DNA from 4 places in the Dehalobacter restrictus DSM 9455 genome. Region 1 is predicted to be linked to each of the others. Evidence: riboswitches for the same ligand, from Rfam matches in the RefSeq annotation. Region 1 holds a riboswitch; each other region holds the start of a gene.
What was found. Region 1 has a riboswitch for cyclic di-GMP ahead of DEHRE_RS07365 (diguanylate cyclase). Riboswitches for the same ligand answer to the same signal wherever they lie in the genome.
Positions count from the first base shown of each region.

Region 1 (7,361 bases):
AGTTTTCTTCAAAGTATGCAAGTCGTATTTGGCTCTGGCTAAAGAATACCAAGGACGAAACTATGATGCTCAGGTAGCCGCAACATCCATCGTATTTCTAAGATACATTATGTTAGCAGTTGAAAGCAGAAATACTCAGGATGATAGGACAATTGGAGAACTATTTTACTATTACAGTGATGAAATGGAAGATCTCAAACTTTCTCAAGCATTAGTATTGTTAATCGACACTCTCAGGCGTGTTCTAAGCAATTTTCCTGTCATAAGCCAGGAATTAGCCAATATGATTATGGATACTTTTCTTAGCACTATTCCACGGTCTTTCAAAGAACGATTGTTGTTTGCAACCTGATGTGTCAGAAAAATCATGGCTTTAACCATTATTTAATGGTGGGAAAGTTGAGTTAATTACAGTTACCTATCATTCACAACAAGGTCTTCCTGCATAATCTTGTTAAAAACAGTAACCAGATACGGATCAAATTGTTTGCCGGCGCACTTATTGATTTCAACAAGTGCACTATAGGGGTCCATGGCCCGTTTATAGGGCCTTTCATGCGTGATCACATCGTAGGAATCAACAATAGAAACTATCCTCGAGAACAGCGGGATTTCATCTTCTTTCAGCCCCTGCGGGTAACCTTTTCCATTCCACCATTCATGATGACCGAGAACGGCTTCTGAGACATGCGCTAATTCCCTGGACGACTGCGTGATCCGATAGCCGATTTCGGAATGTTTTTTCATAATGCTCCATTCTTCCGGGGTCAAGTCACCTTGTTTTTTTAAGATTTCCCCCGGAACACCGATCTTGCCGATATCATGCAGCATTGCAACTTGGACCAATTCGACGATCTCTCTTGGGGACAGGCCGATCTGACTGCCGAATTTACTGACCAGACTTTTCAGCCTCATGACATGGGCTTCCGTCTGATAATCTTTTTCCCAGAGCAGTTTTTCCAGGAACTCGATGATGGCAAGGCGGGATTTCTTGCTTTCATTTAATTTGTTGCTATACATTTTTTCCTCAGCCTGGCTGATCATTTTTGCCAGGGGTTGTTCCCTGTTCTCATAAACCGTCAGGCCAAACGAGATATCTATTGGTACCGTTTGCGGGCGGGAGATTTTTAAATTATTTTTAATATTGTTTAAAAACACGCCGGCCTGATCAAGCGGCACACCAGGCATGATAATGATAAATTCGTCCCCGCCCCATCGGATAATCACATTCTCAGTGCCGATCGTCTCTTGCATGATTCTGATCCCGTCAGCAAGCAATTCATCCCCTTTTTCATGACCAAAGGTGTCGTTGATCAGTTTCAGACCATTAAAATCCCCCATGGCCAATGTTGCAGGCATGAGGGTTTTATCAAGGAAATCTTCCAGCACATTTTCAAAATAGGTACGGCTGTAGGCCCCCGTTAATTTATCATAAATGACAAGTTTTCTGATATTTGCTTCTTTGCTTTCGAGCTCCTCCCGGATGCTTTGAAAATACAGGGCCTGCATATTAAGATAAGCAAGCAGACCAACAACACCGGCAACTAAATAACCTACAGACGGTGAAATAACGTTAATTAATTTGCACAACGGATAAAGTAAAATCGACAAGGCCCAAAAAATATAGGTATAGCCAAGTATTATTCGGATCGGGCCTTGTGGTGTTTTTGCTTTTAAGCATGTCATAGCAGCTTTGGATAATAATGCAATGATCCAGACAACAGATAGAAGTAAAAGAGCGGTTGCCGAGATTCCCTGAACAGCAATACATATAAAAGCAACGATCAGAAAGCCCGTGCCGATATCCCAAAACACCGGGTAGCTTCTGCTAAAAAACAACAGCGTACCCTTGAATATCAGCCAGTACCCTGCGATCGAAGAGGCATAGTTGATAATCTGAAGCACCACGGACGGGCTGTCGGTTTCCAGCAATGCAGTTCTGGAAAGATAGGTTATCATGAGCATCAAGACAGAAAGACTCCATGCTAAGAAATAATGTTTCTTCTCGGAAAAATATAAAAATCCGTAAGATATCAACAAGACCAGGGTAATTGAAATACTGGCTGCAACGATGGAATCCGCTGTCATATTAAATCCCCTCCTCAGAAAAAAAAATCGCGGCCAAAGCAGCCGCGGTTTTCATCTTCTGTGTGCAACCCGACTGTCAATATGCTTCAGCACTTAGACTCGTAGCTTTGCGTCCCTGCTTTTCAACAGGTTTGCCAATGGATCATATGATTTTAACTCAATTATAGTAAAATACACGAAATCTGTCAATAAATGTATGAATAATCAATAAATGTATGAATATTCAGAGTCTGACTATTCATACATTTATTGATTAATATTATGCAATAGATATTATCATCCAGATCAGATTCTTCTTACATGGTTTCCAAATTTAGTTCATGTTTTTTTCCTTTGGATGATCAGGATCAGACCTGCCAGAATCAGCAGGATCGGGACCACCAGGCCTAGATCTATATAGCGCTGAATTGACGTTACAAACATCCCAGTAAAGGATATGCACGCTAGAGCGGTTAGAATAAAAACAGGCACCAGCAGACCGCGCGGGCGTCCGGAAAATAAATAGAGTTGAAATAGACCGACTGCAACAGCCAGCGGATAGACCGGCCAGGTATATCCGGAAAATTGCCAGTGTGTAAAAGTCTCAAAGATGAACAACAGACCAATAACGGTAAGGATACCACCGGGAACTAGCAATCCGGGGCTTTCTTTCTTACTGAAATAGTTGAATTCAAAAGCAAGCCCGAGAATAAGGATCAATACCGGCCAAAGAAATTCCATACTGAAGATTTGCCAGTTGCCAAGATTATCTATAAGCAGCAAGCCTCCTGTAAGGATTAGAATGATTCCCCAAAATAAGCCGCTTTTGTTCATATAGAGCCTCCTCTCACCTTATAAAGGTTAATAAGATACTCGAGATTTAAGAACTACAAATTCGTGTTAGATAATGGATTATTTTGATAAATAAAGTTCCCCGTCGTAGGAAGAAATCCTTCCATATAGATCAGGCCGGCGGTCTCTAAAGATCCCCCACTCCAGCCGCTGAACCTCGAGCTGGTCCAGATCAAATTCCGCGATTAGAACCGCTTCTTCGTTTCGTCCAGCCTCCGCTATCTTATTACCCTGCGGTCCGGCAATGAAAGAAGAACCATAGAAGGTGATTTTGGAATCATCCTCTTCCTCGACACCAATCCGGTTGGATGCGACCACAGGGATCAGGTTCGCGGCAGCATGGCCGAGCATGCAGGCCTGCCAATGGTCTTTGGAATCGATCGCCTGATCCATCGGTTCTGAACCGATGGCTGTCGGATATAACAGGATCTCCGCCCCCATCAGGGTCATGCAGCGGGCAGCTTCCGGGTACCATTGATCCCAACAGACGCCGACTCCAATCTTGGCGTAGCGCGTTTGCCAGACTTTAAAGCCTGTATCACCGGGGTTAAAATAGAATTTTTCCTCATAGCCCGGCCCGTCGGGGATATGACTCTTTCTGTATTTGCCGAGGATCTCACCATCGGCATCAATCACGGCAATCGTATTATAGCGCGCGTAGTTTTTCTTCTCATAAAAACTGATCGGCAGGACGATCTCCAGCTCTCTGGCAATTTTCCGGAAATGTCTGACTGCTTGATTATCTTCTAGCTCTGCTGCATAAAGGTAAAAATCCGATTTTTCTTTCTGACAAAAATACGGGGTTTCGAACAACTCCTGCAATAGGATGATCTGCGCGCCCCGGGCTGCTGCCTCCCTGACCAGTGTCTCCGCCCCCGCAATATTTTCTTCAACGTTACTGGTGCAGCGCATCTGGGTTGCTGCCACTTTGACGTTTCTCATCGTTAATATTCCTTCCCAATGCCTGATTTCGGTGTGTTCTGAACCTGATCTTACAGGTGTTTCTACTATTTTGTTAATTTGTATGCATTTTCTATTTTACATGATGCAGAAAAAAACCACAACGCAGAAGAGCGCAACATATAACAGATGTATCTGCTACGTTCTCCTCTTTGTTTATATTTTTATTTCAGATTTTGGTATATATTGTCGGGCAATTCATACACTGACCTTCAATGGTTTACAGCAGGCATCTGCTGGGTTGTACAGTGAACATTGCCGCCTTCCCCAATAATTGCCATTCCATTAATGGTGCGGATCCGTCTTTCTGGAAAGATCCCGCTCAGGGTCCGAATAGCCAGGGCATCTGTTTCGGCAGCCTGGCCGCCAAATACAGGTAAAATAATTCCGCCGTTGACAAAGTAAAAGTTCAGATAACTCAGCGTCAGGCGTTTACCGTCGGCAAATACGGCGGGAGGCTGCTGTATTGGGATGATTTCAAAGGTTCTTCCTCTGGCATCCGTTTCTCGGCTTAACACCGCAAGGTTTTCCCGGGTAATCGCATAATTCGGATCGCAAGGGTCATCACAGACCTGAATCAGGATTTTGCCAGGCGAAGCAAAACAGGCGATATTGTCGACATGTCCGTCTGTTTCATCTCCACATAAGCCTTTTCCCAGCCAGATGACTTTGTGGATACTCAAATATTTCTTCAATAGTTCCGTAATCTGCTCCCGGGAAAGATCAGGGTTGCGGTTCGGATTGAGCAGGCATTCGGCCGTTGTCAAGAGTGTACCTTCTCCATCCACGTGCAACGAGCCGCCTTCCATAATCAGCGGCGCATCAAACGGTTTCAGGCCGAGGTGCTTCAATATTTGCGGTGCGACCTGGTTGTCCAGATCCCAGTCCGGATATTTGCCGCCCCAGGCATTGAAGTGCCAGTTGATGCCGGCTATATCTCCCTGATCATTGACGATAAACGTCGGCCCGTTATCCCGAAGCCAGGCATCATTATGCGCCAACGGCAGGAGCTCGATCTGCCTGTTCCGAAAGCGGCCTTCGAGCAGCAATCGTTCTTTGGGGTTTACCAATACGGTGACGGGTTCAAATTCCCCGATAGCTCGAATAATGTCGGTATAACCCTCGCAAACAGCCTCGTAATTTTCCGGATGACACATTGATGCCCCGACCGGCCAGGAAATAAAGGTACGTTCGTGTCTGGCCCATTCCGCAGGCATTCTATATTTTAAATCGCTCGGAAACATCAGTTTATCCTTTCTTTAGCAACAACATATATCATCATTACTTTCAAATCTACTTTTGTCATGATGATTATTTATGGTTCATTTTACATGAAAATCCAACTACTTTTCAAGGCATAAAATCACCCCACGATGATTGTGGGGTGCATCAGACAATATTCAATGATTGATGGGTATACGTTAAAGTTATTCTTTATCTTGAAACTTTTCCGTGTCTTCACGCCGGATCTGGGCGCGTTTGATCTTGCCGCCGATCGTCTTCGGCAGTTCGTCGACAAATTCGAGAATTCTCGGGTATTTATACGGAGCCGTCACCTTTTTGACATAGTTTTGGATCTCTTTTTTTAACAATTCAGAAGCCGTATAGCCTTTGGCCAGCACAACAGTCGCTTTGACGACCGTTCCCCTAACAGCATCCGGCGCGCCGGTCACAGCACACTCCACGACTGCGGGATGCTCAATTAGTGCACTTTCAACTTCAAAAGGACTGATCCTATAGCCGGACGCCTTGATGACATCATCATTGCGGCCAACAAACCATAAAAAGCCGTGTTCATCCCAGTAGGCCATATCCCCTGTGTGGTATGTATCGTCATACCACACTTTATGGGTAGCAGTTTCATCCATGTAGTACCCACAGAACAATCCGGCAGGTTTATTGGAATCAGCCTCGCGGATGACCAGTTCTCCTTCGACTCCCGGAGGGCATGGAGCTCCGTTTTCATCGACCACATCGATCTTGTAAGCCGGGTTCGGTTTGCCCATTGCTCCCGGATAGATATCCAGCCATTCAAAGTTGGCAACCAGCACGGTTGTCTCGCTCTGGCCAAATCCATTTAAGATGCTTAAGCCGGTAATGCTTTTAAAACGGTTAAAGACATCCGGATTTAAAGGTTCTCCGGCTGTGGAGCAGTGAACAATCGAGGACAGATTATATTTTTCGAGATTGTGTTCAAGCAGAAAACGATAAATTGTCGGAGGTGCGCAAAACGTGGACAGCTTATATTTTTGCATCATTTCCAAAAGCTTTTCCGGGATAAACTTATCCATATCATAGACAAACTGCACCGCACCGCAAATCCACTGGCCGTAAATTTTCCCCCAGCCGAATTTAGCCCAGCCGGAATCGGAAACCGTCAGGTGCAGCCCGCCGTCCACGACGCGCTGCCAGTATTTAGCCGTCACAATATGACCAAGCGGATAGGTGAAGCTCTGAATGGCCATTTTTGGCATGCTCGTGGTCCCTGACGTGAAATAGATGATCATTGTATCGTCATTCGTTGTCGCGTCAGCACCTGTCGGCCGGACCCAGTTTTCGGAAGCAGCCTCCATGCTGCTGTCAAAATCAACCCAGCCGGGACGCTTAGCACCGACCAGAAACAGCGTCTGGAGCGTTGATGATTCTTCCCTGGAAGCTTCGACATGGTCGAGAATTACCGGATCATGATAGGCGATGATCGCTTTAATCGATGCGGCATTATTTCGATAAATAATATCCTTCTGCGTAAGCTGATTGGAAGAAGGAATATAGATCGCGCCGATTTTGGCCAGAGCCAGAATCGCTATGTACACTTCATAACGCCTTCTCAGGATCAGCATGACTTTGTCGCCTTTACGGATCCCGGCTTCGCTTAACATGTTCGCCGTTTTATCCGAGTATTTTTTCAGATCGGCAAAGGTAAATATCCGTTCATTATCGTGGTCGTCGCACCAGACCAGCGCTGGACGCTCTGGTTCCAGACGGGCATATTCATCGACGATATCATACGCAAAATTGAAATTGTCAGGTACTTTCACTTGATAATTCGCACAAAAATCTTCATAAGAATCAAAATCGGTTTTCCCGATATATCTTGAAGCGAGGTTCATCTGTTCACATCCTTTATAAAAGTATGACGGTTAAAAATTTTGCTGATCTTTTTTCGAGGGCTAGCATTTTATGTGGAATCAAGGAATTAAAATACAGAGAGTCTCCCGGGTCCAGCACATATTCCATACTGCCGATGATGACTTTCATCTTGCCTTCCAGACAGAAGTTAAATTCCTGTCCGTGATGGGAAACAAGTTCAGGACTATTTTCTGCATCCAGGGTCACCAGCAGCGGTTCAATTTTTCTGTTAACGTACTGATAAGCCAGACTCTGAAAATCATACTGGTCATACCGTTCAACTTTGAGACCCTTACCCTTTTTGATGAAGCAGACATCATGCAGTTTGGGCGAGACACCGGTAAGAACATCCG
Region 1 covers NZ_CP007033.1:1,524,330-1,531,690, forward strand. Annotated here, with positions in the region: gene DEHRE_RS07360 (IS4 family transposase) at 1-352, shown strand, start outside; gene DEHRE_RS07365 (diguanylate cyclase) at 415-2,088, opposite strand; cyclic di-GMP riboswitch class I at 2,149-2,234, opposite strand; gene DEHRE_RS07370 (LiaF transmembrane domain-containing protein) at 2,407-2,901, opposite strand; gene aguB (N-carbamoylputrescine amidase) at 2,980-3,861, opposite strand; gene DEHRE_RS07380 (agmatine deiminase family protein) at 4,092-5,123, opposite strand; gene DEHRE_RS07385 (AMP-binding protein) at 5,307-6,989, opposite strand; gene DEHRE_RS07390 (helix-turn-helix domain-containing protein) at 7,003-7,361, opposite strand, start outside.

Region 2 (7,361 bases), 1.5 Mb from region 1:
GAAAATGAAAATAGTAATTGATAATCTGGGGTTCGCTGTGTCCGACTTAACAGGGATGGTTCATTCTGTATAAGGGTGATGTTATAAGCCATCCCTTTAACCCACCATACTTAATCATTGCATTGATGGCTTCCATTTCACTCCAGAGGTACCCTCCAAAGAGTTTTCTTAATCGGTCATCTATTGAACACTTTACAGCTTGGGCATGATTGATCGTAGCAGCCGTCATTCCATAAAGCAGTTGGTTAAAGATAAAATAATCATCAATAAATTCAGTATTGTCAACTAACCCTAATGATTTTGGAGGTCTTTTGGGAATAGGCAACCCTAAAGTGTTCATTTCGTCTTCCAACTGTTTAGCTTGTTGTTCCGACATTTCATAGCGCTTATTAAGGAGAAGTCCAAAGTCTCCATCATGAACAAGCCGCGAAAAGAACTTTATTTGCTCCATGTTTAAATAACGATAAACCAGATGATCCCATAGGTAGCAGTCCTCTTTGCTGCCTTCTGGGACGTTAGGATACATCGGCGGCTGATGGACCCACTTTTTCAGTTTCAAATAATTAAGGATGGAATCCAGGTTATAAATCTCCTCTTCTACGAATCTCATAAATAAGCTGCGAACATCATCGGAGACACTAGCGTTTCTCACTGCCCGAACTTTTATCTCCAGTCGTTCTTGTGCTATTAACAAAAGAAATTTGCCAATCTGTTGGTCAGTTACCACCTGGGAATTTATTACTTCGTGTACATCTTTAGGCGGATAATCGGGAGATTTAACATTGTATTTATTCATTATTTTTTCAATCTTATTGTTCCGGTCTTTCAAATCATCAAGTATATCTTGTAGCTTAAATTTCAAATCTATATCATGAGCGTAATTTTGATAAATTTCAAGCTTTACCATAATACCATAATTATATGTCAAAATATTCCAAAGGCTATAAACTCCGCCTACACTTATTTCATTCATTTTTTCTTCTTTAGCAAAAGCCAAGACCATAGTCAGTCCCCTTTTTATAGATATTGTAAACAATAAAGTAGTTTCCTATGCTAATCCTATTATTCCAAATTGTTTTTCCCTATTTGTGTAACAAATTGAAAAAGATGAACCCTCTATCTTTTGGAGAATAACTTGCAGCAAAACGCAATTCTTATATACGGCCTTCTTTATATCTGAAACAATAAGCATCTTGCCGCCTTTTAGTTGTTCTTCAAAAGATCGAAGAATCTCACTTTCTCCTGCCTCAGTTAGATATTTTTCCGAAGACTTCCTAGGTTCTTCTAATAGCCATAAAAGAGAGAGTCCGCATAGGACACCCCCTTTTGCTTGATAAGTGATGTAACATTTTATGATTCGTTTTTAAATTAGATACTTTTGGATTACAACAGGTACATTGTTGCCAGCACACCTGTAAGAGACATAACGATGGCGTAAGGCAGCGCCAATTTTACCATTTCCAGGTAAGACAGGCGAATCAGCGGAGCCAGAGCAGACGTCAAGAGGAACAGAAACGCCGCCTGACCGTTTGGCGTAGCAACAGATGGGATATTTGTACCCATATTAATGGCAACTGCCAGCTTGTTGTACTGCTCCAGCGCAATACCTCCGGCTTCAAATGCTTGCTGTGTTTCAGTCATATATACCGTAGCAACAAATACGTTGTCACTGATTGCTGAAAGGACACCGTTGGCCGCAAAAAAAGCGACAAGCTGATTCTGTCCTTCCATGTTCAGTACCCATTGAATAATCGGCGTAAACAAATGCTGGTCATGAATAACCGCGACGACGGCGAAAAATACGACCAGCAGCGCAGTAAACGGCAGCGCTTCTTCAAAGGCATGACCAATGCGCTTTTCTTCAGTAACCCCATTGAAGGCTGTAAGCAGGATAATAATCATCAGACCAATAATGCCTACTTCCGCCAGGTGCAGCGCCAGGGAGAAGATCAGCAGAACGCCGCACAAAGCCATAACAATCAGGCGTACACGTCCTCGCATATTTCTGACAGCATCTTTGGCCTTTACATCATCTTCCATAACCTTTCGTACCGACTCAGGAAACTGGTAGCCGTACCCCCAGAACTTAGTAACTTCAAGGATAATGGTGGTCAGAAGACCAACGATCAATACCGGGATAGACACAGGGGCGCATTGTATAAAGAAATCTACGAAATCCCATTTCATGATGGAGCCAATCAACAGATTCTGCGGTTCACCAACCAGCGTTATTGCTCCGCCCAGCGCAGTGCCCACCGCGCCATGCATCATAAGATTACGCAGAAAACCACGAAACTCGTCCAGATCCTCATGATATTTCTCATCAACACTATGATCGTGATTAATGTCATACTCTTCGTATACTTTTTCACTGGAAGCAAACTTATGGAAGATGTTATAGAAACCGTAGGCCACGGCGATAATCACCGCCGTTACGGTCAGCGCATCCAGAAATGCGGAAAGAAACGCACCCAATACAGCGAACAGAAATGAAAGCGCGACTTTAGAGTGTACTTTAGTAAGGAGCTTGGAAAACAGGTACACAAGACCTTCTTTCATAAAATAGATCCCGGCGACCATGAACATCAGAAGAAGAATAACCGGCAGGTTCGTTTCAACTTCACTATAGACCATTTGAGGGCTAGTAAGTCCGAGCACAACGGCTTCGATTGCCAGAAGCCCACCGGCAGGAAGCGGATAACATTTTAACGCCATTGCCAGGGTAAAAATGAATTCGACAATCAACACCCAACCGGTAACATACATACCGGCGGTATACATCAAAATAGGGTTCAATAACAGAAAAGCAAGAATTGCTCTTTTGTACCAGTCCGGAGCGTGACCCAGAAAATTTGCTTTGAATGCTTGTCCGATGCCCATTTGTTTCATATGTACCATCCTCCCAAGTGAAAATAAAAGACATAAAAAAGAGAGTAATCCAAAATGGAACTACTCCCCCCCAAGAAGTTCAATTACTTGCAGCCTGGCAATCATAGCAACTTACAAGCAGCCTTAGACCCATAGCTTTAGCGTCCTTCACTTTCACGAAGTTTGCACCAACTCGTACAACTTTATATTGTTATTTTTGCTTAAGCTTATACATTATAACAAATAAATTTTCTTTTGAATACCCTGAATATATCCATTTTATGCTGAATTGTCCAGTTATTTATCTTAAGTATTTTGCTTTTTAATATGATCCTTTAGCCAATCAGGCTATCTCTCATCCTTTGGAACATGAAAAAGAAAAGCGACATGGTTAGCTCCACCATTACGTAATTGAACAAAATCTTGTTCCCCTTGACAATCCACACTCGTCAACGTCTTTATTCCAATCTCATCGTCTGAAAGCGTAAATATACCTACTATATATAAATCGCCATATTTAACTGCGATTACATCACCCGTCTCAAGTTCGAGCCGGTCCTTCGTATTGGGGTATAATAAATGAGCCTCAACATTGTTTTTAGCGATAACCCCCATATAGTATTTCTTGCCGCACATAAATTCCCCAAAAGAAATCTTATTCTCCGGATTTTGTATTGCTGCCCGGGCATATTCATTTGCTAAACTTGCACGTCCGGATTTAACCGCGCCTAGTATCTGTCTTTTCCATTCTTCCATTCGAAGACCTCCTACTTGCGTTTAATACCGATAGATCTCATTTATTATTATACTAAAAAAAAAGCAATGCTCAAATCTTTATGATTATGCAAATTCCTCATTTTCTAATAAGATAGCCAGAAATATTACAGTTGTTGATAAGTCTACCTCGATACAAATACCCCAGCTTGCTTAAAGACACATTTATTCCAAAATTTTTAGCCATGGAAAGGCTATATTCTGTAACAAAGCCCTTGCATTTCAATTGTTTTTCTAGTTGGAATATTAATTCGCTTAATATGTTTTTTAAAACAGTCACACTTTATTTGAAATGTAACATTTAATTAAAATTGTTATTTTGCTTTTGTTATGCCAAGTACACAGTACATCCTTATTAAGCAATAAATATAGCCCAAGGCCCTTGTCCCAACGGTAAATATGATGTTGTGGAAGGTCGGCCACTCAAATAATAGGTAGCCTCCTCTCCATCAGTTCTTTCACGTCACGGACTTTTGCTCCGACTAGGGCTAGTTAGTCAGCAGCTTCAGCCCAGTCGCCTTCACAATGGCGTTGCCGTTCTCAGCGTCCACCGTCCGAATGCTCACGCGGTCACCCTCGTTCACCAACACCACACTCTCGCTCTCGGCCACCGAGATTGCAAAATAAACATCATCCGAATCAAACAGCAAGTAATAAATGCTGGTGCCGTCGATGACAGCCACCCTGATGTCCTGCACTACCCCCTCAGTTCCACTCGTCACAATCGGCACCTCGTCGATCAGCCCGTTCTGGTTGAGCAGCCGAACATACTCCAGCTCACACTCCGCCACCGTCGAACCTGTCGCTACGATGTTGTACTTCTGGACATTGACCATTGCGTACATCTTGACGAGCGCAGCGTTGTCCTTAAGGGCAACAAAATAGGTCGGTTGCTCGGAGATGTTAAGCAACAGCGGGAAGGTCGCGACGTACCCCAGGTGCTGCACCACGCCCTGGGCAGAGTTCATCGCTGAGAACTCCTCTGCACCTGCGCAGGAGTAATACCTCGTCTCTTTCGTGCGTTGGTTGCTAAGAATAAAACCGATGTTGCTCTGATCGCCTGTGACCGAGGTAATACCGGTATAGACATAAACATCATCGTTCTGAGCAATATAATTGTAGCCGTCCGTAGTGACGGTCACGCCCTTCTGCCCGAATAAGGAGTTTAAGATGCCGCTGGAATACTTGCCGTGGTAGTCGTACTGCTCGATGATGAGCTCGGCCGAGTAGACCTGGTCGACCCAAGTTGGCACGTCTTTATAATAGGTGGACTGGCCTGTCACCGCGTCGACTAGGACTGCGCCGTCGATATCGGTGCCGCCGAATAATCCAATGGTCTTTTCGATTTTAGGGCAGATCCAGTAGGGATGCCCACCGTCGTCAATTTCGAAGTGGGGGGTATCAAACATATAGGTTGGGAAGTTAAATCGCAGATGGCGGTTGAGGTTGCGGGAGAAATGCTCTGCGTTGGTGTATTTGATGCCCTTGTCAATCCGCACAACGTCGACATTTTGGGTTACCATGTCGATAATGATGTAGGCAGGGATGCCTTCGGCGCGATTACCAAACCATTTAAAGATATCACCATAGGCAAGGGTGGCGACCCGCACCGGCTGATTTTTGTAGTTCATCTGGGTGTAGTCGTTAACCACCTCAAACTGACTAACCATGTCGGCAAGTTCCCCAAGCTTGCGGTCACCGAGGCGCTGGGCAGAGGTCTTGTCCAGCATGGGAATCTGATCGTAAGCAATTTGTTTGACCTCGGCTGCGAAGTCACCCGTCACTACCGGCAGAATCTCGGAATAGGCACTAGCGCGTAGGATAACACTGGAGATAATGCCCCCCAAGATGAGCACCGCGACCAACCCTATGCAGATAAAGGCGGGGACAATGCAGGACTTTTTAAACGCTCTTAAGGTGGATTTAATGTCAATTAACTGATTTGCCATACCTTTAGCTATTACCGTAACAAGGCAGAAGATGACAAGGCAGATGCACAGGAATATGTATAAATCAGTATTGTGAAAATTGAGGGCGGGCAGCGCGGCATAGAAATAGACCGCCGCAAAGACGATGGTGACGATCAGTGCTGTTACTAAAGATGGCAGCCGCTTGTACGGCATTTTATTAGTTTTCCTAGTTCGTCCATTCATATATATAACCTCCATTTTCTAATCTTATTAGATAAACTAGAACTTTAAGAACTTTCCTTTTCTTAGTCTTTCTGAAATGAGGCCAGTATTATTTACTTTGTTCCAAATAAATACTGCGGCTGGGGAATGCGACCGAGACATTCTCTTGCTCCAGAATTTCCATTATTTTATAGTTTGCATTCTCTTTAACACGAAGATACTCTTGCCAGGAAGTTGTTGTTGTATAAAAGTAAAGAAAGATATCTAAACTGCTCTCATTGAACTCATTAAATCGAACTATGATCAATTCCTTATCCACGTCTTCATGTTTATTTAACATCGTACTGATTCTTTCCACACAAGTTTGAATCTTATTTCTGGGTGTGGAATATGCGAGCCCCAGGTTAAAATTTATTTCTCGCTTCCCCATCTTGGTCCAATTTGTAATTGCTTCATTTGCCAAAGTGGAATTTGGAACAGTAACCAAAGCCTGAGCAAAAGTTCTGATTTTAGTACTGCGAAAAGTAATATCTTCTACTACCCCTTCGACACTGGGCGTTTTAATCCAGTTCCCAATTGTGAAAGGTTTCTCAGTTATTATGACAATTCCACCTAAAATATTCTTGATTGTATCCTGAGCTGCAAGGGCAATTGCTAACCCACCTAATCCCAGACCTGCTAAAAACCCCCCCACATTATATCCACACTCACTGGCGATGATACTTATGACCAATATTACAATAACAAATCGGAGAAGTTGAGAGATAAACGGAAATAATATCCTGTCTACTTCTATATCAAACCGTTTGGCTATTTTAATAAAAAAGGCGGATGAAGTCGATGACAAATTATATAGACCCCATCCGATCAAAATTATTATTAGAGAACGGAATATCTTGATAAACAGAATATAATAATTGCTGTCGAATGGTAAAAACATAAGAGCATAATAAATACCAATCACTATAAATAAAACTCTTATAGGCTTTTCAAATGATAATAAAATATTTGATACTATATCTACAGGTGTTTTTTTAACGATTTTTAATATTATTTTAAAAAGATATTTTGAAAAGATCTTACGAAAGATAATAAAAAAATAAAAATTGCCAAAGATATTCCTATATTCCGGCAAAGTTCACTATTTAGATTTGCCATTAGTTTTATAGCCATAATTGGCCTCCAAACATTATGCTAATTTATTAATCTTTAGATAAATTCTCCATCATCTTTACCCATATACGTTGCGTTTCAATAAATTCTTCATAATGTTTTTTCACATTATTATTGTATTTCTCCAGTTCAGCCAAAATGTTTATAAACTCTTGCAGTCCAAAATAAGTGCATATTCCAGGTAGAACTTCTTTAAGTTGTTGGCGTATTTTTTCAATTTTTTCCTCATAACAATGCTGCTGTGTTATATAAAGTAATAATGGTTTGTATCGAATCCACCCAATACAGGCATTGTAAAAACGCCGGACAATTTGTTCATTATCAGCTTTGATAAACTTTAACCGGATTGGCAGCACCCCTTCTAAAAGATGATTGTAGGTAGAGAAGCCATCATGGAATGTATAACAGGGCACT
Region 2 covers NZ_CP007033.1:36,892-44,252, forward strand. Annotated here, with positions in the region: gene DEHRE_RS00210 (DUF3231 family protein) at 47-1,003, opposite strand; gene nhaB (sodium/proton antiporter NhaB) at 1,384-2,889, opposite strand; cyclic di-GMP riboswitch class I at 2,975-3,066, opposite strand; gene DEHRE_RS00220 (hypothetical protein) at 3,217-3,624, opposite strand; gene DEHRE_RS00225 (hypothetical protein) at 4,131-5,795, opposite strand; gene DEHRE_RS00230 (mechanosensitive ion channel family protein) at 5,884-6,909, opposite strand; gene DEHRE_RS00235 (hypothetical protein) at 6,977-7,361, opposite strand, start outside.
Region 2: it holds a riboswitch for cyclic di-GMP, as region 1 does, so the genes downstream of both, nhaB (sodium/proton antiporter NhaB) here and DEHRE_RS07365 (diguanylate cyclase) in region 1, are expected to answer to the same signal.

Region 3 (7,361 bases), 430 kb from region 1:
TTCAATTACGATAATTCATGAGTTGCATAAAAGAGGGGCACGTCTTTCTGTTTATGATCCGATTGCAATGGAGAACGCCAAAAAAGTTGCATTTCTGAATTTGGATCTTGATTATGCCGAGAATGAATATGCAGCTATAGCAGATGCTCAGGCTGTTGTCCTGCTTACGGAATGGAACCAGTTTCGGAGTATGGACTTAGCTAAGATGAAAAGTAAAATGAACGGCAATTATTTCTTTGATTTCAGAAATATTTATGACAGGAATGAGCTTGAAACGATAGGTTTTATATATGACGGAGTCGGAAAATAATACGTTATTGAAAGGAAGATATACGTGGAAATTAGAAGAATCATCGATTCAATCAGTCGCAAGTGGTGGTTATGCGTTGTTTCTGCGGTTTTATTTGGAGGAATGGGATGGTTTTTTCATATTTTCTTATCATCTCCAACGTATAACGCAGATACAACGCTATATGTTCTCAATCGTGATAGAGTGACGGCAGGTGAGTCTTTGAGTTATTCTGACATCACGATGGGGAAGGAATTTCTTAAACAATATTCCGGGATTTTTTATAGCCGCTCTGTAGCTGCTGAAGCCGCTAGGAAGCTGGATCAATATAGTCTATCTGCGGGCACAATTTCCTCAATGGCGAATTTATCAATCAACGAAGACTCGGGTTTATTAAAAATCAGAGTGACTGCATATGATGCGATAATGGCTGCATCAATCGCGAATGTAATGGGAGAAGTATTTTCGTCAAAAGTTAAAGAAATCACAAATAGTGATTTTATCGGGATATTGGATAAAGCTCAGGTTTCTAATACGCCAATCCCGGATAACGGCATTATAAAAATGATTCTATGGATCGTTGCAGGAGAAGTTTTTTCCTTGGGAATTATTTATTTGTTGGAATATTTTGATACAACCATCCGTTCAGTTGAAGATATTGAAAATAATATCGGGGTTCGTGTCATTGGGATTATACCCGAGCATGATCTTCAATAAAGAGGAGAAGTAATATTATGCAGATAAAGACTTTTAATGTGTATGATAATGATAATAATGCGGTCAGGGACGCTTATGAAATGCTTACAGCCGGTCTTCTCATTAACAATAATGGAAGAAGTAAAACGTTTGCTTTATTGAGTTGCAAGCCAGAAGAAGGAAAAACTTCGCTTGCGATTAGTCTTTCGATATCCATTGCACGCTCTGGGTGGAGGGTGCTTTTCGTTGATGCAGACATGCGTAAACCGACGGCTGCAAAGAGGTTGAATGCTGAAGCGCAGTTAGGCTTGTCAGATTATCTTGAGGGGAGAGGTCGACTAGAGGAGGTAATCAGCAACACGAATATTCCAAACCTAACCTATTTATCCTGTGGAACAGACTGTTCGAATCCGATCGAAAAGTTGTGTGCAGTACGCTTTCAGAAGTTATTCGAGCAAGTAAAAATTGAGTATGACTATATAATTTTCGATACGCCGGCGCTAGAAAGCGTTTTTGACGGAGCAATAGTCGCGTCAAAAGCAGATGCAACTATGCTGATTGTAAAAGCGGGATTCACTTCGAAAAAAAGTCTGCAACGGGCCAAAGAACAATTGCATGGCATTAATGCCAAGTTGATCGGGATTGTTCTGAATAAAGTCAAGAAGCGTGATTATAAAAGATACTACAGCTCTTATAATTATTTCTTTAATTCCAATCGATTTTTGAAAAAGGCAAAAAAGCAATTTAGGTCATTAAATAAGGGAATATCTAAGGATACAGCAAAGGTTTAATACCGAAAATGTAGTCCGATTTTCCGTAGAAAACGTGCTTTTGATCGTAAAGGATGAACGATTTTTAAGAGCTTATTGTATATGGAGCTGTTGGAGATAACAAGTTTTATCTTTTGGAGCAAATACTGATAACCATTAATTTTTTTTTCTTGATCTCTATCGCTGCTTATAATCATTTCCTCTTTGTTCATGATATTCTGAATGATTATCACTGAATTCTTGGTCGAATTTAATTGATAGTTATCAGGAAGATGTAATCCTAAGTATAATCGGCATGTATCCATTAAATAATAGTAGAAATCCAAGATTGCCATTGACTTTAAGGTTTGTTCAATGTAGTTTATATCAATTTGATTGCGGTAAGAATTAAAAAATAGAACGAAATCTGATAGAAGACGAAGATTTGCATTAGAGTGTTTTAAATGCCTTGCTGTGTGAATAACAGCATTGATCAATTCATCCTCCGGAGATAAGCAATAAAATTGGAATCCGGCTACCGTTTGAAGACGCTTGTCTTTCCAGATATGATCTACCCAGTCGCTGTTGTCGATTTTTTGCATATATTTGGGATGCCAAAGGGTTCGGTGAAGCTCAACGGCGAATGTACCCGCTTTTATCATATCGATATGCATATGATCAGGATCATTGTAATTTAGTTCATTCGGCTTATAACCTAGAGAAGTCATCGCTTCTATGCATTGATTCATCTGTTTTTCGTTGATTAATACATCTAGATCATTCATCGAACGTAGTTCAGGCCGAGCATATTGTTCCTTAAAGACAAGTCCTTTAAGTGATATAGCTGTTATGCCATTGGTCTCAAAAAGATTAAAGATTGTTTCTATCGTTGGAAGCATCATCAACTGACGTGCGGCAGTCACAACCGTTTTCTCTTTCCAATGAGTCAATACATTGTGATCGATTTTTAACAAATCATTATGTTGATAAACAGTCTCAAACAGAAATGAAGAAACACCTTGTAGTCTGGCTTGATTATAAAGTTCAACGCCATCAACGGAGGCAAGTAATTCCTTATCTGGTATTTCACCGTTAATAAATACTCTTAGCAGATGAAGAAGCAGATTATACACACTTTTCATTATTTTCCTCCGATGACAAAATATCTCTTTTATATTATATCATATTTCTTATATTTGAGATTTTTTTATAAAGTAAGGGGATTATATTTTGAAGATTTTAACAAAAAAAATATTTTATTTATTGTTGTTCTTTCTTATTTTTTCCACAGGTTTTCCTGCCTTTGGATTTAGTGAACAAAATTCAGCAAAAATAATATACGATTCGCAAAACGATCTTCTTTGCTCTTCTGTATTAAAATCAGAGCCTGATGTTTCGGTTAAATCTGAAATAACTATAGAGATTGATATAGTTGCTTTGGCATACAGAGACGAAGAACCCATTTTAATACGTGCATATCCTGAGCTTAAAATCGAAACAGATACGACGATAAGCGGTAAAAAAACGGGATTTTTTCATACCCAAAAAATAGGGGATAAATGGTGGGTGATTGCGCCTAATGGGAATGGATTTATTGCCGTCGGAACACAGAGAATGACATATAAAGGAATTTACTCAGAGGCATTGGGTTATTCCCCTTATGAACAGAATGTAAAAAGCATCTATGGTTCTGAGGAAGAATGGGCAGAAAATACTGCGGAGCGGTTAAACAGTTGGGGATTTAATCTTCTGGGAATAGATTCAGCACCGTCTTTGAGGTATCGTGGACTAGCGCATACGGTATCATTTGGATTCGGGAGCAGTTTTTCTAAATACGGAGAAGATTATGTAATATACGGATTGGACGCAAGCAATCATTGTTTTCCGAATGTTTTCAGTCCAAAATTTGAGTACTATTGTGATGACTTAGCTAGAAAGGTGATCCAAGAAGATCAGAATGACCCATGGCTTTTCGGCTATTATCTGGATAACGAACTTTCCTGGTGGGGCCAAAGTTTTGATACGACATACGGACTTACGGACTTGGTCATAAAAAAAGATAAAACCCATACGGCAAAGATTGCCTTGATCAACTGGCTGCAAAATAGATATGGAAATATTAGTAGTTTGAACAAGGCTTGGGGGACAGATTATCCTTCATTCGAGACACTTGGAAAAATGACCTTATTTACCGGAAAGAACCAGTTGGCCATCAATACGGATAAAACAGACTTTGAAAAAGCGATTATAGAAAAATATTATACGATAACAACAGGGGCAATAAAGAAATACGATAAAAACCATATGATATTAGGCAGCAGAAATGCATGCGGAACTGAGAAATGTTATGATTTGGTATGGGGTATCGGCAGAAATTATACGGATATAAGTACGTTTAATTACTATGGAAAAGTTGACCTGCAAGCGGAAACAGCTTATGACCAAATAAAAGTGAATGGTGTTTATCAGAACGTTGAGCTCAGTGAGATATTTGCACAGATTTACAATAAAGCAAAGCAGCCAATAATGATAAGCGAATGGTCTTTTCCGGCGTATGATAGCGGACTCCCGTGTACCGTAGGGGCTGGGATGCGAGTAGATACGCAGACGGAGAGAGCAAAAGCTTATGAAATATATCAAAAAGCATTATTCAATATGCCATTTCTTGTCGGTTCTGAATTTTTCATGTGGGTTGATCCTCCGGCTGAAGGATTAACAAAATCTTATAAGCTAGATACAAATTACGGACTAGTGAATGAAAAGGATGAACCTTATGCTTTGGTTACCAGTGTAGCGAAAGCAACAAATGGTAATGTGTATTCTCTTAGAAATTAAAGATAAATCATAATTATGATGGTCTTCGTAAACCAATCGTATATTTAGAAAGGAAAGCGATAGGATTGTGATTCTGAAAAAGGCACTGGCAGTATTATTGACGGTATCTCAGATACTGTTAACCTTCAGTTCGGCCTCCTTGGCCGGACTGGATGATGCGTCAAATAATACGGTATTTGTATATGACGACGATTTTTCTGGATATGCAACTGGAAGTGATGGAATGCCTAATTGGGTGACCAATGGGTTTTCATGGGTAATTAATGACGGTTATTTTAAGAATGACTTGGTGAAGAAAAGCTTTGCATTGCTCAACTCGCCAACTGGCGCTGAAGTATCCTTCGAATCGGAAGTGATGATCAAATCTTCTAATGGTGATAAGTATAAAATTGCAGGAATAGCTGTCTATACAGATCATGAGAATTACTGGCATTTAGCCTTAGTTGAGGCACCGGACAAGAATACTCACTATGTAGAACTTGAGGAAATGATTAATGGCAAATGGTGTGCCGAGTCAAGGGGAGATACAAAATTAGAAACAGGAACTTTGCAGCCAGGTGGCTTACATTGGGACTATAATCACCCTTATCGATTAAAAATAACTCTAAATGAATTGAGTATTACGGGTGCTGTATATGAATTGGATGGCTCTTTGATTTGGAAAACAAAATATCTATTTAAACCTGATAATTGTGTTAAAACAGGTATCCCCTCGCTAACGACAGCTGCCTTTGAAGCGCAATTTGATAATGTTAAGGTGAATATTACAAAAACTGTCGCTGATGAGAATCCAAATACAAGTTTGGACGACATAAAGGTGACAAATATTAAAATAAGTCCCGAGGAGTTATTTATCAAGGTCGGTCAGACCCGGAAGTTAGAAGCGTTAATTATACCTACAAACGCTTCTAATAAAACAATAAATTGGACGTCAGATAACCCGCAAATAGCCTCAGTTAATGATGGAGTGGTCAAAGGCTTATCTCCAGGAACAGTTTTCATAAGGGTTAGTACAGAAGATAAGAGTATATCAGATACTTGTAAAGTGACAGTTACTTCGTTTAGCGTATATTTATTCGTGGGTTTATACGTTTTAATTGTTGGAATCATTGCTTTACTTATTTTTAGATATATTAGGACAAAAGAAAAAATATAAAAAACACTATTGACTAAATAATGAAGATATGATAGTTATTAATTAAATGAATATCGGACAAAAACTTATTACTGACAATGGCAAACCTGTTGAAAAGCAGGGACGCAAAGCTAGAGGGCCTGTAAAATGGCAGCCAGTTACCAAAATTAAGTTTTTTGTTTTTGTCTAACTTATTACTGACAATGGCAAACCTGTTGAAAAGCAGGGACGCAAAGCTATAGGGCCTGTAAAATGGCAGCCAGTTACCAAAAATAAGTTTTTTGTTTTGGAGAGGGACAGAATATGTACATTTTAAGAAAAACAATCAAAATGTTAATCACGATAAGCCTAATATTAGTTTTAGTGGCACCAACAACACTAGCTGGAAGTGAACCCAGTGTAAGCAGTCAAAGATTGCAGGATGATTTCTCCGCCTACGTTGCTGGAAGTGATGGTAGCCCTCAGTGGATCACTGACGATATATCTTGGGAAGTAAATAATGGTTGTTTCGAAAATAATTCATTGAAAAAGAGCTTTGCTAAATATGATTCTACCGTTGGGACTGATTTGACTTTTGAATCTGAAGTTACTATTCAAGTATCGCAAGGGGATAAGTATAAGTCGGCGGGGATATCAGTTTATTCAGACAATAATAATTATTGGTCGTTAGCACTTGTTGAAGGGCCTGAGGCTAAAAATGAAATGCATTATATTGAACTTCAAGAAATGTTTAATGGGCAATGGTGTGTGCAAGATTATGGGGAGACAAAACTAAAAGTTGGTTCATACGTAGGAGATGGAATTGAGTGGAAATATAACCAGCCGTATGTGCTCAAGATAAGTTTAAATAATAAATCAATTACAGGGGTAGTATGCGAGTTAGATGGTAAAAAAATATGGGAGAAAGAATATATTTTTTCTTCGGAGAATTGTACAAAGAAAGGAATTCCTGCTCTGACAAGTGCGGCCGTAGAAACAAAGTACGATAACGCAAAATGCACAATAAATAAAAAAGTTTATGAAGTTAATGCAGTTAGCTCATATCCTGAGCTTAAAATCGAAACAGATACGACGATAAGCGGTAAAAAAACGGGATTTTTTCATACCCAAAAAATAGGGGATAAATGGTGGGTGATTGCGCCTAATGGGAATGGATTTATTGCCGTCGGAACACAGAGAATGACATATAAAGGAATTTACTCAGAGGCATTGGGTTATTCCCCTTATGAACAGAATGTAAAAAGCATCTATGGTTCTGAGGAAGAATGGGCAGAAAATACTGCGGAGCGGTTAAACAGTTGGGGATTTAATCTTCTGGGAATAGATTCAGCACCGTCTTTGAGGTATCGTGGACTAGCGCATACGGTATCATTTGGATTCGGGAGCAGTTTTTCTAAATACGGAGAAGATTATGTAATATACGGATTGGACGCAAGCAATCATTGTTTTCCGAATGTTTTCAGTCCAAAATTTGAGTACTATTGTGATGACTTAGCTAGAAAGGTGATCCAAGAAGATCAGAATGACCCATGGCTTTTCGGCTATTATCTGGATAACGAACTTTCCTGGTGGGGCCAAAGTTTTGATACGACATACGGACTTACGGACTTGGTCATAAAAAAAGATAAAACCCATACGGCAAAGATTGCCTTGATCA
Region 3 covers NZ_CP007033.1:1,952,487-1,959,847, reverse strand. Annotated here, with positions in the region: gene DEHRE_RS15570 (UDP binding domain-containing protein) at 1-310, shown strand, start outside; gene DEHRE_RS09385 (YveK family protein) at 335-1,006, shown strand; gene DEHRE_RS09380 (CpsD/CapB family tyrosine-protein kinase) at 1,024-1,776, shown strand; gene DEHRE_RS09375 (nucleotidyltransferase domain-containing protein) at 1,773-2,876, opposite strand; gene DEHRE_RS09370 (beta-galactosidase) at 2,965-4,569, shown strand; gene DEHRE_RS14125 (Ig-like domain-containing protein) at 4,637-5,725, shown strand; cyclic di-GMP riboswitch class I at 5,795-5,870, shown strand; cyclic di-GMP riboswitch class I at 5,900-5,975, shown strand; gene DEHRE_RS09360 (beta-galactosidase) at 6,035-7,361, shown strand, end outside.
Region 3: it holds a riboswitch for cyclic di-GMP, as region 1 does, so the genes downstream of both, DEHRE_RS09360 (beta-galactosidase) here and DEHRE_RS07365 (diguanylate cyclase) in region 1, are expected to answer to the same signal.

Region 4 (7,361 bases), 900 kb from region 1:
GGATAGAGGGTAAAGCGTGTCACACCATAATGCTCAAGTTGAGAAGTGATCAATGGAATTTTGTTGGCAGCGACACAGATCTCAAGGAGATAGTCCGAAGCGTCTGAGAAGAGATTCAATGGGATAATCTCTTTATCATGGGGGAATACAGTAAAAACCCCTTTTTGAGCGACAATGTGTGGATTGTTCAAGGGGCCGATGACAGCGGCAGGCTTCTTACTGGCAAGGATTTCAGCATTCGGCCCAAAGTAGAGATCAACGATCTTTTCATCTACATTGGGAATATAGCCAGCTTTAACAAAGCTATGAAATGAGAATGCTTCATTGAGCAGAACGGGATTTAGAATCCAAACTGCAGCATCTTTGCCAACATCGTTAGCACCCCGACCATCCAATGCAAAGAAAAGGGCAGTAAGCGCATCTCGGCTCCAATCCAATAGTCGGGTTGGTACTCCGTAATGTTGCATCATAAAGAGCCAGTGCCAATAAGCTGCCGGACCATTCGGAATGGGAAAAGAGGGCAGCTCCTGTACGAAAGGAATAGCATAAGATTTGAACTTAGATAGATAGATAATTTCCATTTGGGGATTGCGCCCTCTTCGTGTGATGCTGGGTTCTAAATTGAATGCGTTTTGGTTTGCCGGTTGGTTTTGACCACGGTACCATAATTCACATCTACCCCCCGCAGGGCAGATCTTTTGGAATGCATAATCTACAGCTCTTAAATAATCTTCAACACTTCCAATCCGAGTCACACAACGAGTAACTGGACTTGATTGTTGTATTTCAGTAGACATTTCCCCACCTCCTTTATAAGTTATGAAAAGTAGGACAGGGAAGTGCGTGTATGGAGTTGTCATTTGAGTGAATGTGTAAATCTACCGACTTCCGATGACAGCCGGTTCCCGCTACTTGGAGGATGATATTAATACAGCAAAGAAGAAAATAATGGAAGATAGTGTAAGCTTAGGATACAATAGGGGTATCATCCCTTTTCATTATCATAGATGCCGCTGAAAGCGACGTAAGGATGAGTTAGGTGACAGACCATGCGAGATTTGTAAGGGACTAGTTTTTGGAGTTTTCACTTAAAAGTGAAAGTACTGGCCAAAAGAAAGGAAGAGAAAATGATGTCTAAAATTCTTATCCTAGGTGGGACAGGTCAAACTGGTAGATTGATATCGCGTCATTTATTGGAGTATTCCGAAGCTACCGTTACAATTGGGACACGATACCCCGACAAGGCGCAGGTATTTGTTGATGAGCTGAATCAACAGTACCCCGGTTTACGTGCATCGGCTGTTTATGCAAACGCATCAGAAGCGGAATCCTTACGAACAGCGTTTAAAGACCAGTCTATCGTTGTGGTCGCAGCCCCCACGACTGCCTATACCGAAATCGTGGCCCAGGCTGCGCTTCAGGCTGGAATTGATTATCTCGATGTGCAGCTTGGCTCTAAGAAATTTGCTTATTTGCAGTCCCTTGCTACAGAAATCAAAAGCGCTGGAAGAACTTTTATCACGGAGGCCGGGTTTCATCCTGGGCTCCCTTCCGCACTGGTTCGTTACGTGGCCACCCATATGGACTCGATTGAAAGCGCCATAACAGCTGGCTATCTTAATATGGGGAAAGATCTTCCTTATACCGAAGCAGTTGACGAATTGGTTGAGTGTTTCAAGGAATATCAGGCTCAGGTCTATAAGAATGGACAATGGACGAAAAAAAGCTCGTATGAAATACGTAAAATAGATTTTGGGAGCGACATCGGATTGAAACGGTGCTATTCGATGTTCTTTGAGGAATTGCAGCCGCTGCCGGAGTTGTACCCCTCGCTCAAGAATCTTGGCTTTTATATATCGGAGTCACACTGGGTGACAGACTGGGTAACGATGTCAATCGTCTGGATGTGGCTAAAGATCATGCCAAACGCTGTCAGATCCATTGGTAAGCTTTTATGGTGGAGCATGGGCACTTTTCACAAACCGCCATATCGGGTTGAACTTCTGGTTAGGGCATCTGGATCTAAGGATGGACAGATGATTCAACCCCACGTCAGCGTTTCTCATCCCGATGGTTACGAATTAACAGCTATCCCTGTTGTTGCAACTTTATTGCAATACTTGGATGGCTCTGCCCGTAAGCCTGGACTTTGGATGATGGGGCACTTGGCTGAACCGAATCGTCTTCTAAAGGATATGGAAAAAATGGGTGTGAAGTGCATATCAAGCTTTTCCTAAACGGCAGCTGCTTATTTGAATGAGGTGGAGGGTTACTTAACAGATGTACAATCTGCATTGGACTTTACAAAAAATTGAGTCAAGATTGAGTCAAGAAGGAATTTGTCAAAATACCCAGAAATAACAATCATAGCCATGTAAATATTTATACAAGGAGTAATCACATGGAAAGATTAACAAAAGCATTAGAAAGCAATGGTCTTTTTATTGTGGACGATTTTCAAATACAGCATGATGCAAATGGTTATTCTGGGGAAGCCATTAATAAACTGGCAAAGTTCGAAAATTTTTATGATGATTTGATATTCAAACAAAGTGAAATCTCTATGGGATTAGAAAAGCTAAGATTTGAAGGCAAAACGAATTCAGTAAAATTCAAGCAACTGCTGACGAATAAAATGACCAATCATACAATATTAATTCTTTTGAAAACGTATGGATTGCAGTAAATGGAAAAGATGCTAATAGAATTAATGATTCTTACAGTTGTCATTCATATTGTCGATACCCTGGCCTACTCTGTACGCTTGAATTCCGTAAAGAGCGGACAGGTTGCTTTATCTTTTTCACTTTTCAACATGTTTGTTCTTGTTTCACGGACAGCCAACATGTTTCAGGGACCGTTAATTGCAAGCATTGTTGGTTTAAGTATAGCGCAAGGACTGAACCCGATCAGTGATTTGCGGTCGGTTATTTTTGCTGCGACAGCGGGGACCCTATTTGGAATCCTGCTCATACCTACATTTTTAAAGATATTTGAAGTTGCTGTCAAACGTTTAGAATTAGCCGGTTCTGTACCTTCCTTAGTTGTCGAGGCCCTGCAGGCAAATAATATCAAGCGAATTGTAAAAAGTGCTGTACGGCCTTCGAAGACAATGCTGGAAAGACTAAGGTATAGAGAGATACCCAAAAGGTTACTTGTTACCAATGTTTTGGTTACAGGTATATATACCATTGGGGTCCTTGCCGCTAATTACTCAGCTCTTCTGGTTCCGGAGCAAGCAGCACTAGCAGCAGCAGCTTCATCAGGAATCATTAATGGCATGGCAAGTATTCTACTCACTTTTTTTATCGACCCAAAATCGGCAATTATTACAGACCAGGCATTGAAAGGAATAAGGCCGTATGCTGATGTGAAAGCATTGGTCATTATGCTTATTGCTACAAAACTAATTGGCACATTATTGGGGCAAGTGCTGTTTTTGCCGGCCGCCCAGATTATTGCAAGCTTTTACATGTAGTGATGACGCCTGTTCATCATGAATATTAGCAAGGAAATAAGAGCCTGTTTATTAATGCGATAGGGAACTGAAAATAGTTTTCACAGAAAATAAATATTGGAAGAAGGAATTAGCCACATCACCAAGAAAGTAAACAATAATTTAATAAAGGGGGTCATTTTTTTGACGACAATGAGCTCAGTCAATGATTTTCTAGACCTGCGTACTTTAGCGGTGGTCGGGGTATCCAGATCCGAAAAGAAGTTCTCGCGTAGGCTGTATAGAACGTTAAAGAAGAGAGGGTATAATGTTTTTGCCGTAAATCCCAATATGGACAGTATTGACGGCGAGATCTGCTATGAGAACCTTCAGTCTTTACCGCAGAAAGCCGACGGCGCAGTGATCGTCGTCCCTCCTGACCAAACCAATAAGGTCGTTAGGGACGCGGTAGAAGCTGGAGTCAAGCATATCTGGATTCAGCAGGGGGCTGAATCTAAAGAGGCTATAGACTATTGTACGGAAAATCAGATAAACGTCATCCATGACCAATGCGTCCTAATGTTTGCAGAACCATCGTTTCCTCATTCATTCCACCGGTCCGTATTGAAGGTGTTTGGAAAACTTCCGAAATAATAGATTAGCCGGCTCAAAAAACATTTGAGCCGGCGTTTTTTTTCAAGAAATGGATCAGCTTCACTCGACAATGGAAACAATAAAGGTTGTAAGATCTTCGACAAGGTTATATTCCTTAGCCCGGACATGGGCCAACCCTTTGTCAGCGATTAATATCCTGATAATTGGGCGCATCGGCAAACTTTTATTCTGGTCAACCACAATCCCAACTTCACCTGTATTGAGCTTAACGGTACAGCCGGTCGGATAGGCTGCAACATGCTTTAAGAACGTTACAACCAACTGCTGGGAGAATAGTTTGTTTGCACATCCCATTACAATTTCACAGGCTTCATGCGGGACGATCCGGGAGTGGCCCGGGCCATCATTGACCAGATTATCATAGAAGTCGGCCAGCCCGACGATTTGAGCCAGGATATGGAGGTGCCGGCCGGACAGCTTCCGGGGATAGCCGTTTCCGTTCAACCATTCGTGATGCTGCAAAGCAATATGCGCACTCAATAAGTTCAATTCCGGTTTGTTCCGAAGTATTTCAAATCCATGTACAGTGTGCGTCTTATATAGGTCATTTTCCTTCGGAGTAAAGGCCTCACGTTTGGCGACAAGCTCTTTTGGCAGCTTGACAGTCCCGATATCGTGAAGCAAAGCCCCTACCGCCAGTGCCTCCAGGGTATCTTTATCCAGTCCCAAAGCTTTGCCCAAAATGGTCGCAAGGACACAAACACTGACTGAATGCGCATAAACTTGATTGTCATAGCTCCGCATATCTGTCAGGCTCAGAAATATCTTTTCTTGAAACAGGACGTCCCCGATGATGTTGTTTACTGTCTTTTTTACCTGAAAACCATTGAGATCTTTACCGATTCGTACCGCTTCCGCTGAATGTTCAATGGAGTTCATTGCCTCCCGCCTGTTTTCCTCGGAAATAACATCCTCAATAACGATATCCTTCGTTTCGTCATCGTCCACATAGACAATACTAATGCCCAGTTCTTTTAACCGGTCGATATATGGCTGGGTCAGCGTGATTCCTTTCCCAAGCAATGAACGGCCGTTATGCGAGAAAATGGTTCGTCCCAACACGTCTCCCTTTTGAAGCCGGTTTACACTTACCTGACGCAATTGTAATCTTCCTTTCCGATAAATCAGTGCTGGCTGAAGCAACAAAAAAATCACCAGCAGATTGCATGGCGACATTCAAAACAAACCTGAGCGGATTCGGTAGCCTGGCAGTCATCAGAATTATTCTGGAAGACCCATAGCTTTGCGTCCCTGGCTTTCACCAAGTTTGCCATTGTCGTTGCTCCTGTATCCCTATTCGATTGATATTTCGGTCACAGAACTATTGTAGCACATCCCTTTCAGGTTCTACAGGGGTTATTCGAAAAAATATTCTTTATTTTGGCGCCAAATGATCAATGTTTCTTGGTTTAGCAGAGGAATCCGCTTAAATTCGTATAACTAATTAATGATGTTTATACGCGTGTGGATCGGTACAATTCCCGTTAAATAGTAAGCGTAAACCATGTAGGCGGATTGTCATAGAATCAGCAGAATGAGAGAATATCCCAAAGAGTCTAAGTGTCACCAAAAGAGTCTAAGGTAGACATTTAGATAGAATGGGAGTGACTCAAATGGAGCAAAGCCTGCAAACCTTAAGCGTAAACCAACGGCTGGCCGAGTGGAGCGAGCGGATCTCATCCTGCCGGAACAGTGGAATAAGCATCAGGCAATGGTGCCTGGAAAACGGGATTGTCGAGAAAACATATTACTATTGGCAACGCCGAGTGTTTAAAGCATTGACCACGCATCAAGAGCCGTACTTTGCCAGAGTTCCCGTTGAACGCCGGAATGACTGTCTGGAAATAGCGGCAACAGTGCGCATCGGAAATGCCGAAGCCGACATTTACCCCAGCGCAGATGCATCAGCCATTGAAGCAATCTGCCGCGCGCTGAAGTCATGCTGAATGATTTCACCGGAGCCGACTGCATCTATATTGCCTGCGGATACACCGATCTTCGATGCGGGATTGACGGTCTATCTGGAATCGTCCAGCAGAAGTTTCGGCTGGATCCGTTTTCGAGCACCCTGTTTCTATTTTGCGGACGCCGATGTGACCGGATAAAAGCTCTGTATTGGGAAGGCAATGGGTTTGTTCTCCTGTACAAACGGCTTGAAAACGGAAGGTTTCAGTGGCCGCGTAGCCCCGCCGAAGCGCAGGCGCTTACCCCACAGCAGTACCGGTGGCTAATGGAAGGTTTAAGCGTAGAACAACCCAAAGCACACCGTCCGGCGTCAGGCCTCTGCATGGTTTAAGAAGGCTCAGAAAGGGTTCGAAAAGAATACTGGAAACCCTTGAAAACACTGGAAAAACTGGCTTTTTCATGGTATAATTTTGTTATGAAAGAGCTACAAAAAAATGAGATAAATAACGCCGAAATGGTCACCATTTCACGTGCGGAATATGAAGCACTTAAGGCACACAACACAGAGTTAAACAAACAGATTGAGTTGCTTCTGCAACAGATACGCCTGGGCCAAAAGAAACGCTTCGGATCTTCCTCCGAAAAAACGCAGGAAGCGGTCATGGAGCAACTGAGCCTTTTGTTTAACGAGGCAGAAGCGTATATTAAAATCGAGTCACCAGAGAAAACAAAAGTTGCTGCCCATACCCGCCAAAAGCGTTCCGGCAGCCTTGAGGAAATCCTGCCGGATAATGTCCCCGTTGAAGTCGTTGAGCATCGTCTTTCTGAGGAAGAACGGCTTTGTGCAGCCTGCGATACTGTCATGCAGGAAATCGGCAAGGAAGTCCGCCGCAGCCTTGTAATTGTTCCGCCACAGGTAAAAATCCGTGAAGACCGGTATTTCAGCTATGCCTGCCTGACCTGCAAAGCAGAGGCCTTGGAAACCCCCGTGTTGAAAACACGGAAAGATAAACCCGTCATCTCCGGAAGCTTTGCCTCCCCGGAAGCGATAGCTCACATCATGACCCAGAAATTCGTCATGTGTTCTCCCCTTTACCGACAGGAACAGGAGCTGAATCGAAGCGGTGTGATGCTATCCCGTCAGACGATGTCCAGCTGGATCTTAAGAGTAGCCGAGGACTGGTTGAAACCAGTGTATGAGGAGATGCACCGACGGCTCTTGCAGCACAGTGTTCTCTTCGCGGATGAGACCACCTTGCAAGTACTCAAAGAACCAGGCAAGAAGGCGCAAGCCAAAAGCTACATGTGGATGTACAGAACCGGCGGGGATACAGAGCACCCGCTC
Region 4 covers NZ_CP007033.1:2,429,255-2,436,615, reverse strand. Annotated here, with positions in the region: gene DEHRE_RS11695 (FRG domain-containing protein) at 1-797, opposite strand, end outside; gene DEHRE_RS11690 (saccharopine dehydrogenase family protein) at 1,194-2,237, shown strand; gene DEHRE_RS11685 (hypothetical protein) at 2,402-2,686, shown strand; gene DEHRE_RS11680 (lipid II flippase Amj family protein) at 2,687-3,478, shown strand; gene DEHRE_RS11675 (CoA-binding protein) at 3,650-4,090, shown strand; gene DEHRE_RS11670 (HD-GYP domain-containing protein) at 4,151-5,212, opposite strand; cyclic di-GMP riboswitch class I at 5,308-5,393, opposite strand; gene tnpA (IS66 family insertion sequence element accessory protein TnpA) at 5,725-6,057, shown strand; gene tnpB (IS66 family insertion sequence element accessory protein TnpB) at 6,051-6,407, shown strand; gene tnpC (IS66 family transposase) at 6,492-7,361, shown strand, end outside.
Region 4: it holds a riboswitch for cyclic di-GMP, as region 1 does, so the genes downstream of both, DEHRE_RS11670 (HD-GYP domain-containing protein) here and DEHRE_RS07365 (diguanylate cyclase) in region 1, are expected to answer to the same signal.